4 regions of the Halioglobus maricola genome follow, and region 1 is predicted to be linked to each of the others. Evidence: predicted binding sites of a transcription regulator. Region 1 holds the regulator's gene; each other region holds the start of a gene.
What was found. The regulator sigma-54, encoded in region 1, starts transcription at its own class of promoters, with help from an activator protein. The targets are predictions, from matches to a motif close to TGGCACANNNNTTGCNNT.

Region 1 (3,252 bases):
GCGGAAAGCAACCGGCAGGTCACGATCACCCAGGGCAAAAACCAGACTGTCGCCGACGGCATGATCGCCAATCTGGTAACGGAAACCATAAGCCTCAAACCCAATGTGGAGAGCATCTATGTCCAGTCGCCCTGAGCGACCTTGCGCCCTGATCGCGCGCCTGCTGGCTGCAGCTTCCCTGGCCCTGGTAGTCACCGGGCCGGCGAACGCGCTGCCCGATGATCGCAACCAGCCGATCCTGATTGAGGCCGACGAAGCAGTCCGCGACGAAAAGCAGGGATTCACCCGCTATGTTGGCAATGTGACCATGGACCAGGGCAGCCTGCATATCGAGGCGGAACGAATTACCGTTTATCACGATGCCAAAGACGCCGACCGCATTCTGGCAGAGGGCGCGCCGGCGCATATGCAACAGCAGCCCGAACCCGAAAAGGGGCTGATCAAGGCATACGCCAACATTATCGAATATCACAAGGCCGAAGACCGGGTTCAGCTGCGCGAGAACGCCAGTATCGAACAGGAAGGCTCCACCGTCACCGGCGACAGCATAGATTACTTTATTACCGAGCAATTGGTGCGGGCCGATTCAGACAAGAGCCGCGAGGACAGCCGTGTTCAGGTCGTCATCGAGGCCGCAGCCCTCGACCAGGAAGAGGAAGCCAGTGGCGACACTGAAAGCGAGTAATCTGGCGAAGGCCTACAAGGGTCGCGAAGTCGTTCAGGACGTTTCCATCGAATTGGAAAGTGGCCAGGTGGTGGGTTTGTTAGGCCCCAACGGGGCCGGTAAAACGACCTGCTTTTACATGATTATCGGAATCGTGGCGGCCGATCGGGGCACCATCGAGCTCAACGGCGAGGACATCACCCCCCTGTCCATGCACGAACGCGCCCGTCACGGTATCGGCTATCTGCCGCAGGAAGCGTCAATTTTCCGCAAATTGAGCGTGGCCGACAATATCCTGTCGATTTTGGAAACACGGCCTGACCTGAACCGTAAGCAACGCAATGAGCGCTGCCAGCAGTTGCTCGAGGAATTCAACGTCGAGCATCTCCACGACAGCCTCGGCCAGTCGCTTTCCGGAGGAGAGCGACGCCGCATAGAAATTGCCCGCGCCCTTGCGACCGAGCCTGACTTCATCCTGTTGGACGAGCCTTTCGCCGGCGTGGACCCGATCTCAGTGAATGATATAAAACAGATTATCACCCATCTGCGCGGTCGCGGGATTGGTGTACTGATCACCGACCACAATGTTCGCGACACTCTGGATATCTGTGAAAAAGCATTCATTGTCGGGGAGGGTCACATCATCGCAGCGGGCAGTGCCGATGAGGTACTGAACAACCAGCGGGTCCGCGACATATACCTGGGCGAGCAGTTCTCACTCTAACGCCCACGCCCTTTTCAGGCAGCTGTCAACAAGCAAATTTCGCGCCAAAACCTTGCAAGCCATCTTGGCCGAGCGCTAAACTCGTCTACGTTGTATTGCACGGCGCGCCCATCAGGACTCGCCTGAGGAAACTCGATTCACCAATGAAGCAATCGCTGCAGTTAAAGCTGGGCCAGCAGCTGACCATGACCCCGCAACTGCAACAGGCTATCCGCCTGCTGCAATTGTCGACCATGGACCTGCAACAGGAAATCCAGCAGGCTCTCGACAGCAACCCCATGCTGGAGACCAGCGAAGAGGAGCAGGGCCCCAGCGAATCGGCCAGCGCCGACGATGCCGCCGCTACCGGCGATGGCCCAATGGAGAGCCTCGAACAGGCCGACATGGCCGGTGACGCTGCACCTCAGGAATCATCGCAGACGCTTCCGGACGACCTCCCCGTAGACACCCAGTGGGACGATCTGCTGCCCTCGAGTTCAGCCCCCCCACCGCCACCGGATGAGTTCCCCGAAGGCGATTTCGAGCCCCGTGGCGGCTCTCGTCAGTCCCTGCAGGAACACCTGTTGTGGCAGCTCAATCTGAGCCGCCTGTCGGACACAGACCGATTGATCGCAATGACGATTATCGACGCCACCGACGACAACGGACGCCTCCAGCTGGACCCTGAAGAGCTTCATCAATCGCTGCTGGAGGCGGAACTGGATATCGATGAAGACGAGGTCGTCGCCGTGCTGCACATGCTGCAGCAGTTCGAACCGGCCGGCGTCTGCACCCGCGACCTACAAGAGTGCCTGTTGGTTCAGCTCCAGCAACTACCTGCAGACACCCCTTACCTGGAGCAGGCACGTCAGGTGCTCAATCGCCACCTGGGACAGCTCGCCAGCGGGGATTTCACCCAGATCCAGCGCCGCACCCGATTGAACGAAAGCCAGCTGAAGGATGTGCTCGCCCTGATCCAGACCCTGGACCCGAACCCAGGTGAGACCTACGCCCCCAGCGATGTCGAATATGTGATTCCGGATGTATTTGTCAGCAAAAAAGAAGGCCGCTGGTTGGTGGAACTCAACCCCGATATCGCACCACGCCTGCGTATCAACAACGAGTACGCGAGCCTCATCAAGCGCGCGGACAGCAGTGCGGACAACACCTTCCTCAAGGACAACCTGCAAGAGGCCCGCTGGTTTCTCAAGAGCCTGCAAAGCCGCAACGAGACCCTCATGAAGGTGGCGACTAAAATCGTCGAACACCAGCGCAACTTCCTCGAATATGGTGAGGAAGCCATGAAACCGCTGGTGCTACACGATATCGCCGAAGCGGTAGAGATGCACGAGTCGACCATATCCCGGGTCACAACCCAGAAGTACATGCACACCCCCCGCGGCATATTTGAGCTGAAGTATTTCTTCTCCAGCCACGTGGCCACCACCGCGGGCGGAGAGTGCTCTTCCACCGCTATCCGGGCTCTCATCAAGAAGCTGGTTGCCGCCGAGAATCCGCGCAAACCACTGAGCGACAACAAAATCACCCAATTGCTGGAAGAACAGGGCATCAAGGTCGCCCGACGCACCATCGCAAAGTACCGGGATACGCTGCTGATACCGCCGTCTAACGAGCGCAAGAGGCTGGTATAGGCAATGATTGGCCCCACAGTGGAAAAAATTACTCGCCGGGCAGGCCTTGGTCTAGAATTTATCCTAGAGGATTCAAAATCCGGCTGTGCCGGTTCCGGGCGGCAATCCCCCGGGTTCACCAAAAGAAGGAGCAAGTGTATGCAACTGAATGTCAGCGGACACCACGTGGAGGTCACCTCAGCTCTGCGGGAGTATGTCGAGAGCAAATTCGAACGACTGCAACGACATTTTGA
Region 2 (3,252 bases), 1.6 Mb from region 1:
CCGACTTACCATCGTTGTTGAAAGAGTGGGAAAGCGACAACTCAACCATCAGGTCGTCCAGCTGGCCATGCAACTCATCGATAGTTTCCTGCTGCATTTCCCGGACGGAATTGCGAGTGAAGTAAGCGCCATAGGCATAGGCGTCAACCGTCAGACCACCGGCGCGCTGCAGCACACTACAGAGACTTTCATGTCTGTCGATCGCATAGGTACCGGGGCGCTGAACTTCGCCACTCAGTACAACAGTTGCCTGCTCGACCCAACCGGGCTTCTCACTGAAGGCGAGTTGATCCAGGGGCTGTAGGCGCGGGTTACTCACTTCCGCCGTGTACGCGGCCAGGTATTGCTCGCGACTGATTTCGCCGCGCTCACTGCGCCGCTTGAGATCACAAATCGCCAATAACTCAACGCTGTCCAGCGCAGTGTGCGTGGTGATGCCACTGCCAGTATTGTCGGCACCGATGCGCGACAACTCTGCTGTTACGCCCCAGGCCTTGCGTGCCAGGCCGCCGGCACCACAAAGCAAGTCACTGGCACGCATATCCGGCACCATAGGGTAAGTACCAGGCAGGCGCGCTTCACCCAGTACGGTAACGATCGACTCCGGAGCACCGTACAGTGCCTGCTCACGGAGCAAGCTGATATCTTCAGCCAACAGTTCTGACCGCGCCTGCTGCTCACTAAAGAAGTACACCCGGTCACCGGGCTCGATCACCGGATTTTCGCTGCCCAGTGGATTTTCCCGTGCAGCCGCCAGGCTGAAGGCATGGGCCTCCACATAGCGGCCTGGAGAGCGGGTACGCACATAAATGCCGTAATGCATGTCAATCCGAGGGAGCAAGCCGCCACCGAGAGCGACCACATCAAGCAGCCGAGCACCCACCTGCAGCGGCAGATTTCCGGGTTGGCGCAGCGCACCGCGAACACTCACTACAGCGGCCGGGCGCGATTCCGTCGCCTGGACGCGCAACTGTTCAACAATATCCGCCAGCGTATTTTCACGCACCTCGGAAAGGTCAAAGATAAAGACCTGGTCACGCGGAGCCAGTGTCAGATCTGCGGAACCGCCGGGTTGCTCCAGCGCAGCAGTCAGGTCGCCGTAGAGGACCTCGCTGCGCAGCGATACCGGGTTTTCACGACGAATCAGGTAGAACGCCATATCCGCCCCGGGCAAGAGAGCCTCAGCGCTGCCAATAAGATCACTGAAGCGCATGGCATCGCGATACTGGTAACCGCCCGGACGATCGACGTGGCCGGACAGCAGCACCACCGACTCCAACTGATCCTCCAAGGGCAGCACTCTCAGGAAATCGCCGTTGCGCACAGCCTTGGCTCGAATCGCCTGATCGCCACCAGCCGCAGAAAAGTCCACCAGAGTGCGATAGCCCTGCGGCTGTATGCGCTCTATGTGTGAGTCTTCCAACGATGCCGTTGGCAGGAGCCCCCCCGCCATGGCCAGCACCTGGCCGATAGTGGTCTCCCCCAACAGCTCATAAATGCCCGGGCGCTGCACATCTCCGGTGACGTAGACAACCTCACCTAGCGGAGGAACAAAGATGGTGTCGTTGTGCCGCAGGTAATGCTCCGTCCCGCTGCCGCCACGCAACAAAAGATCGTATAAATCGAGAGTGGCAATACGCTGCCCATTGCGCAGTAACTGAATGCGCCGCAGAGACCCTGTCTCGCGAACACCACCTGTAGACAACAGTGCATCAACCAGTGTCGACAAGCCGCCTATGGTGTACACGCCTGGCTGCACTACGTCTCCGGCCAGGCGCAGCTGGATACTGCGCAAGCGCCCCATGGTCACGACAGCGCGAGCGCCGATCACCCTGCGCTCGAACCCCTCGGTGATCATGGCTTCAACTTCGTCGAAGGTCATGCCTGACACCTTGATGGGGCCATACTCCGGCACAAGAATATTGCCGTCGCGAGTCACCAGTAGCTTGTACTCAACATTCCGCTTGCCATAGAGCTGGACGATGAGATTATCACCTGGGCCAACGCGATAATTCGGCGGCACAGGGATACCGTCCACTGGCGCAAAGGTACTCGGGGCCCGGTTGAAAATGTCGTAGCCAAACTGCTTGAGCTGGCCCTCTCCCGCCTGCTGCTGTTGCGTTTCTGCCAGACTGAGAGGCCCTGCCCTGTCTTCTGCGACCTGCTCCACGCGCGATACTTCCGAAGATAGCCCCACGGTCAGGCCGGCGATCGGCATAACCACCTCAGGGCTCGCTTCCTCTAGCGACGCATCGTCTCCCTGGGGTGCAGCCGCCACATAGGTGCGCTGCTGAGCCACGTGCAACGGCTCTATGTAGGGAATGTAACGATCAGAAGCGGCCGCCGCACTTAAAGGCAAAAACAGTGCGACCCAGGGCAACAACCTGGACATACAGGAGAACGTTCTCGAAATAGCCTTGTGCATTGGTCTTTACCAGAAAACGGATAACGCCAGAACTATTGCAAGCGCAATGCCAGCCATGCCAATGCTTATTTATCTATATTTTTCAGCTAGTTAAGATACCGAACTGTTTTTTGAACTATGGTTTTCGCAATTTGCAACGCGTAGTGAGAAACGCATTTTTCGCAATTCGCGAGACTTTTTGCTCAACCAGCCCCATAAGACTGGCGCCAGGGCGGAGCGGGCAGCGGTAGCTCATCGAGGAGAGCGAGGTCACGCGCATAGTGGGCGCGCAGCCGCTCGAGATTGGCAGCCAACGCATCGGCCTCGCCCTGTGCTGGTCCGGCACGCACGTTCCAGCGCTCGTACAGGAAGCGCCAGCGGCCCCGAAGAGGATCAGGCATACGCTCCCAAAGTGCTGCGACCATACGCTGCCGCCGCAGCCAGACGCGCACACCGTGAGGAATGCGACTACGCGAGCCGCCCCGGTGCACGACCTCGCCGAGGCCTCGAGGCTCGAACCCCTGCGGCAAGCCGATGAAACTCAGCACACGATCCAGTGTTTCCCTCGGTGCAGACTGCAGATCTTCGGTATAGATCACCAACAGCTGCTCGGCCGGGAAATGTGCCCGGTAGCGTTGCAGGATTCGCCCATATTCGCTCCAGGCGACATAGAACTCCGATTCTGGCTCATACCCCTCGCCGTGGTCAGGCACTGGCAAACTGCGACTGCGCTCCAGGGTCGCGCTATCGAGCAGGCCGTCCAACACCTCGGAGAATTCGCGCTGCTCCGTATTGCGACGCCTGTCCATCTGGTAGTGCGACCAGGTACGTTGTGCCGGGTCGCGCAG
Region 3 (3,252 bases), 1.1 Mb from region 1:
CCCCACCTCTGAAGTCAGCGAAGACTTCTTCGAGGGCGGCAAGATGTTCGACGGCTCTTCCATTTCCGGCTGGAAAGGCATTAACGAATCCGACATGATCCTCATGCCTGACGACTCGGCCTCTGTTCTGGATCCCTTCACCGACGAAGCGACTGTCATAGTACGCTGCGACATCGTTGAACCCACCACCATGCAGGGCTACGAACGCGATCCCCGCTCCGTGGCCAAGCGCGCTGAAGAGTTCCTGAAGTCCACCGGCATTGGCGATACTGCATTCTTCGGTAACGAGCCCGAGTTCTTCGTATTCGACGATGTGAAGTGGAAGGTCGACATGTCCGGCGCCACTTACGCCATCTCCTCCGAAGAGGCCGCATGGTCTTCCGCAGAGCACTACGACGACGGCAACATCGGTCACCGTCCAGGCGTCAAAGGCGGCTACTTCCCCGTACCTCCTGTCGACTCCCTGCATGACATCCGCGCCGCCATGTGTGGTGCAATGGAACAGATGGGCCTGGAAATCGAAGTGCATCACCACGAAGTTGGCACCGCCGGCCAGTGTGAGATCGGCATCCGCTTCAACACCCTGGTGAAGAAAGCAGACGACACCCAGATCCTCAAGTACTGCGTACACAACGTTGCTCACGCCTACGGCAAAACAGCGACCTTCATGCCCAAGCCCCTGGTTGGCGACAATGGTTCCGGCATGCACGTGCACCAGTCCATCGCTAAAGACGGCGAGAACACCTTCGCTGGCGACGGCTATGCCGGGCTGTCCGATACCGCTCTGTACTACATCGGCGGCATCATCAAGCACGCTCGCGCACTGAACGCCTTTACCAACGCGTCTACCAACTCCTACAAGCGCCTGGTTCCCGGTTTTGAAGCTCCAGTCATGCTGGCTTACTCAGCTCGCAACCGCTCTGCTTCCATTCGTATCCCTTACGAGCCAAGCCCTCGCGGCAAGCGCATCGAAGTTCGCTTCCCGGATCCCACTGGCAACCCTTACCTCGCCTTCGCTGCAATGCTGATGGCCGGTATCGACGGTATCCAGAACAAGATCCACCCTGGCGATGCGGCGGACAAGGACTTGTACGACCTGCCTGCTGAAGAAGCCCTGGCGATCCCAACCGTAGCCTCCAGCCTGAACATGGCTCTGGAAGCTCTGGACGCGGACCGCGAATTCCTGACTTCTGGCGGCGTTTTCACCAACGACATGATCGATGGCTACATCGAACTGAAGTCCGAGGAAATTGAGAAACTGGACATGACCACTCACCCGGTCGAGTTCGAGATGTACTACTCCCTGTAAACAGGCAGTAATACCGGAAAAGGCCCGCTATATGCGGGCCTTTTTTATTTCTGCTAGGGTAGGTGTATCGCAATCAAAACGGGGCAACCCTGTGAAGAGATCAACCATTACACTACTGGCGCTGGCACTGGCCTCCAGTCAGGCCTGGTCGCAGATCTACAAAACGACCGACGAGAACGGCAACGTCAGCTTTACCGACACCCCACAGCCCGACTCCAATACCGAGCAGGTCCAGCTGCAGCAGACCAACAGCACCGCGCCACCACCCGTCATTCCCAGCTACACCGGCCAACCGGAACCGGCTGACGAAGACGAAACCTCAGCCGGCAGCGTCCCCACAGCTGCAATTACTTCTCCGGAGCCTGAGACCACCATCCCCATGGGGCCCGGCAACTTCAGTGTCAGCGCCTCCGCTGCACCAGGCCTCGGCAAGGGACAGGCGCTGCAACTGTTGATCGATGGTGAACCCCAGGGCGAGCCGCAGGTCAGTGGCTTCTGGGACCTGACCAATGTGTTCCGCGGTGCACACGACCTGGTCGTAGAAGTCGTTAGTGCCGAGGGTGCAACGCTCTCCTCCTCAGCCCCGGTACGCGTGTACGTCCTCAGGCCGTCCATTAACTAGGCACGGCCAACGCCCCGAAGTAGACATCTCCCTAATTTGCATGCACCATAATGGTGCATGCTCGCTTTTGCCTGCGCCTCCCACTGAACGAGGAAAAGGCGCCCTGACCGCAGAAGCGCTAAAACCCCCAAGATAGTGAGCACTTACATACCCGCAGCGCACTATTTTCTAGCATTGCAGAAAGAATATGCGAAAGTGACCCAAAGTGGCGTCATTTTTGCTTTCGGTATATCGAATGACGGCCGCAAATTTGGGCGAGCCGGGCCAGGATGCGGAATGCAAGCCACCCAAGACATACTCGACAATCTCAGCACCTCAATCATCGCCCTGGACGGGGAGATGAGAGTGGTCTCGCTCAACAGCTCGTGCCAGGATTTGCTCGAATCTTCCGAGGGCCGCGCCTTGGGGCAGCCCATGGGCAAACTCGTGGCTAACCCGGAGCCGCTGCTGGAGGCGTTGCAACAAGTCCGCGCGACCCGCAGCCCGACCTCCCGCCGCAGCATGCCACTGGAGTTACTCAGCGGCAGAGAGCTACAAGCTGATCTGATCATGACACCGGTAGGCGACGGTAGCGGCGCTGTAGACCTGCTGCTGGAACTACAAGCAGTAGACAGACTGCTAAAAATCAGTCGGGACGAAAATCTGATTCACAGCCAGGAGACAACCCAGGAAATGATTCGCGGCCTCGCCCACGAGATCAAGAATCCTCTGGGGGGCGTCCGCGGCGCAGCCCAGTTGTTAGCCCGGGAATTACCCGATGATGGCTTGACCGAATACACCAATATTATTATCCGCGAGGCAGATCGCTTGCGCGACCTGGTGGACCGCCTACTCGGCCCCAATCAGCAACTGAAAAACCAGGCCCTGAATATCCACGAAGTCTTCGAATATGTGCGGAACCTGATCATTGCCGAGGCCGACAACCGGGTAGAATTTGTTCGGGATTACGACCCCAGCCTGCCCGACATCTACGGCGACCGGGGCCAGTTGATCCAGGCCGTGCTCAACATTGTCCGCAATGCCCTGCAGGCCTGTGAAGGAAGAGACGACAGCGTAATCACACTGCGTACCCGCCCGCAGCGACAGTTCACAATCGGGACAACGCGCCATCGCCTGGTTTGCCGGATGGACATCGACGACAACGGTCCCGGGATTCCCGAGGACATGTTGCACACCATTTTCATGCCCATGGTGACCGGGCGTGCCGAAGGCACGGGCCTGGGACTCACCATCGCCCAGTCTATTGTCACCCGACACGGCGGCCTGCTCGAGTGCACCAGCGAGTCAGGCACAACACGTTTTAGCATTTACCTACCAATGG
Region 4 (3,252 bases), 810 kb from region 1:
TGCCGTCGGGTAGTACTTCTTGCATCTGGCCGGCGGGTTCGTCGATGAATTGTACGATGACAAAGCATACCGCTGCACTGGCTGCGATAATGGTGAAGAACGTCGAAGCGTCAACAAAAGACAACACAGTGAGGTAGGTCACTGCACCGACGTTGCCAAATGCGCCCGCCATGCCGGCAATCTGTCCGGTCATCCGGCGTTTGATCAGAGGCACCATGGCAAAAACCGCGCCTTCGCCAGCTTGCACGAAAAAAGAGCAGCACATGGTGGCGAGCACAGCCAGCGGAATCATCCACGTGGCGTCGACTCGGGCCATGACCAGATAGCCCACAGCAAGGCCGGCAATGAGGAATGACAGGGAGCGTTTTCGTCCAAAGCGATCGGAAAAATAACCGCCTGATGGGCGCGCCACCAGATTCATAAAGGCGAAGCCAGAGGCCAGCAGGCCGGCTTTAACTGCCCCCAGTTCAAACGTTTCCATGAAAAAAAGCGGCAGCATGGAGACCACTGCCAGCTCTGAGCCAAAGGTGACAAAGTAAGCCCAGTTGAGAGCAGCTACCTGCTTGAACTTGTACTTCTCAATCTCGGGCACGCCGTCGCGTAGATGCTCCTTGTTTACTTTCCAGATCTGGCTGGTCTGGAAGATGAACAGGCCAATCAGGATTGCGTACATCGAGTAAGTTGCTGATGCCGACAACAGCCCCAGATTGGTAGGTGACAGGCGCCAGCTAAGTATTGCCAGGGCGAGGTATAGCGGTACGGTCATGCCGATATAGAAGTACAGATCCCGGTAGGAGCTGACTTCCAGTCCACCGGTCTTCTTTGGTTTGAAGTAGGTGGAACCTTTGGGCGTATTACGCGCGCGCCAGTAATAGATGATGCCATAGCCAAAGGACATCAGGCCGGCCATGGCAATGGCGTAACGCCAACCGTCCTCGCCTCCCACCATCAAGGCAACGGTGGGTAAAGTCATCGCGGCTGCGGCGGAGCCAAAGTTGCCCCAGCCGCCGTAGATGCCCTGTGCCATGCCTACCTGCTTGGCAGGAAACCATTCGCTTACCATCCGGATCCCGATGACAAACCCAGCGCCAACGAATCCGCCGAGAAAGCGGAACAGGGCGAGCATTTCGTAGCTGTCCGCAAAGGCGAACCCCCAGCAGAAGAACGAGGAAAGGATGAGCAGCGAGCTGAACACCACGCGTGGGCCGTACTTATCGACCAACATGCCAACCACGATGCGTGCAGGAATGGTGAGCGCCACATTGAGCATGAGCAGCGCTTTCACCTGAGGTGTGGTGAGGTCGAAAGCTTCCTTGATGTGTGCCATCAAGGGTGCATGGCTGAACCACACGACAAAGGTGATAAAGAATGCGAACCAGGTCAGGTGCAGGGTGCGGATGGATGGGTTGGCAAAGTCGAGGACTTTGACGGGGCTGCTCATGACAGAGCCTCCTTGGCAGTTAAAAGGGGATTCGAAAATTACTCGAGGGAATCTTGCTGGGTTACAACCCGCCGTTGGGTCGAATAGGCATGGGATTTGCAATGAATATGCCAAGCGCGCGGATTTTCCGTCGTTGTGCCCCGAAACCGTGCGGTTTCGGGGCTTATCAGCGACAGCGTGCACTAAAATCAGGATATGACTCCAATGGTGGATGCGCGGAAAAGGTGCGTGTGCGCCTCTTTTACGCACCATTTAGGTGCTCTTCCGCTCCTCTTTTCCTACGCAGTCTTGCCCACCGGGCAATCCTTTTCGCTTTGAAAAAAGCCAAGTTGCGGTTTAGGCCGCCCAGACGAAATGACAGGCAGAACCATATGACACAACAACTGGTAGTAGTAGGTAACGGCCCCGTGGGGCACCGGGTGGTAGAGCAGGTGGTCGCCGCCGGTGGGGATTGGAGTATCACGGTTTTCGGGGAGGAGCCGCGGGTCGCCTATGACCGGGTACATCTTACGGGATGGTTCGAACAGCGCAGTGCAGAGCCACTGAATATGGTTGCGCCCGGCTTCTATGAGGAAAACGCCATTAGCTGCCACGTCGGCGACAAGGTTGTCGCTGTGGATCTCGCAGCGAAAACGGTGACGTCTGCAAACGGCGTGGTCGTGCACTACGACAAACTTGTGCTGGCCACGGGCTCATTTCCCTTCGTACCACCTGTCCCGGGGCATGAACGTGACAACTGCTTCGTCTATCGCACCATCGAAGATCTTGAAGCGATTACTGCTGCTTCCGAAGGCGCGAAGATCGGTACCGTGGTTGGCGGTGGCCTATTGGGCCTTGAGGCAGCCAAGGCCCTGCATGATCTCGGCTTGGAAACACATGTTGTTGAATTCGCCCCCAGGCTAATGGCCGTGCAGGTGGACGATGGCGGTGGCGCACTGCTGAAGAAAAAGATTGAAGAGCTCGGCGTGTGTGTGCACACGAGCAAGAATACCCAACAGATCACTGACGGCGATGGCGCGGTGCACAAGATGTGCTTTGCCGACGAGACCGAGTTGAATACGGATCTCATTGTGTTCTCGGCCGGTATCCGCCCGCAGGATGAGTTGGCTCGCTCAAGCGGCCTGGCCATCGGTGAGCGCGGCGGTATTGAAGTCAACAATTTCTGCCAGACATCCGATAGTGATGTTTATGCTGTTGGTGAAAACGCCTTATGGAATGGCCGAATTTTCGGGCTTATCGCGCCGGGAAATACCATGGCTCAGGTAGCCGCTGAGCATATCTGTGGCACCGGCGTCACCGAGTTTACCGGCGCCGATATGTCGACCAAGCTGAAACTCATGGGAGTGGACGTGGCTTCTGTCGGCGATGCCCATGGCAAAACCGAGGGCGCTCTGAACTACACCTATATCAATGAAGTTGAGCAGGTATATAAAAAGATAGTTGTATCCGCGGACAAGAAACATCTGCTCGGTGCGGTATTGGTTGGGGATGCAGAAGAGTACGGCAACCTGCTGCAGTTCGCCCTGAACCAGATTGAGCTCCCCGACCAGCCTGACGCGATGATACTTCCAAGCGTCGATGGTGCGGCCTCCGCGCTTGGCGTCGATGCGCTGCCGGACACTGCCACTATTTGCTCCTGTAATAATGTGAGCAAGGGCGATCTGGTTGCGGCAGTGGCTGGCGGCTGCTGTCAGTTGGGTGATCTAAAGAGTGAGACCACTGCAGCGACGGGCTGCGGCGGCTGCACCGCACTGGTAACCCAGGTTATGAACGCAGAGCTCGAAAATCTCGGCTATGAGGTGAATACCGAT

Region 2: a site for sigma-54 is predicted at 2,460-2,477, ahead of EY643_RS16750 (SLBB domain-containing protein). Genes of this name have one in related genera too.
Region 3: a site for sigma-54 is predicted at 2,138-2,155, ahead of glnL (nitrogen regulation protein NR(II)). Genes of this name have one in related genera too.
Region 4: a site for sigma-54 is predicted at 1,537-1,554, ahead of EY643_RS00810 (NarK family nitrate/nitrite MFS transporter). Genes of this name have one in related genera too.

Annotation. Positions count from the first base shown of each region.
Region 1 covers NZ_CP036422.1:989,577-992,828, reverse strand. The annotation lists gene lptC (LPS export ABC transporter periplasmic protein LptC) at 1-135, shown strand, start outside; gene lptA (lipopolysaccharide transport periplasmic protein LptA) at 119-685, shown strand; gene lptB (LPS export ABC transporter ATP-binding protein) at 663-1,388, shown strand; gene EY643_RS04435 (RNA polymerase factor sigma-54) at 1,532-3,019, shown strand; gene hpf (ribosome hibernation-promoting factor, HPF/YfiA family) at 3,158-3,252, shown strand, end outside.
Region 2 covers NZ_CP036422.1:3,673,950-3,677,201, forward strand. The annotation lists gene EY643_RS16750 (SLBB domain-containing protein) at 1-2,425, opposite strand, end outside; gene EY643_RS16755 (sulfotransferase family protein) at 2,608-3,252, opposite strand, start outside.
Region 3 covers NZ_CP036422.1:4,160,816-4,164,067, forward strand. The annotation lists gene glnA (glutamate--ammonia ligase) at 1-1,309, shown strand, start outside; gene EY643_RS18830 (DUF4124 domain-containing protein) at 1,401-1,931, shown strand; gene glnL (nitrogen regulation protein NR(II)) at 2,208-3,252, shown strand, end outside.
Region 4 covers NZ_CP036422.1:179,175-182,426, forward strand. The annotation lists gene EY643_RS00810 (NarK family nitrate/nitrite MFS transporter) at 1-1,441, opposite strand, end outside; gene nirB (nitrite reductase large subunit NirB) at 1,813-3,252, shown strand, end outside.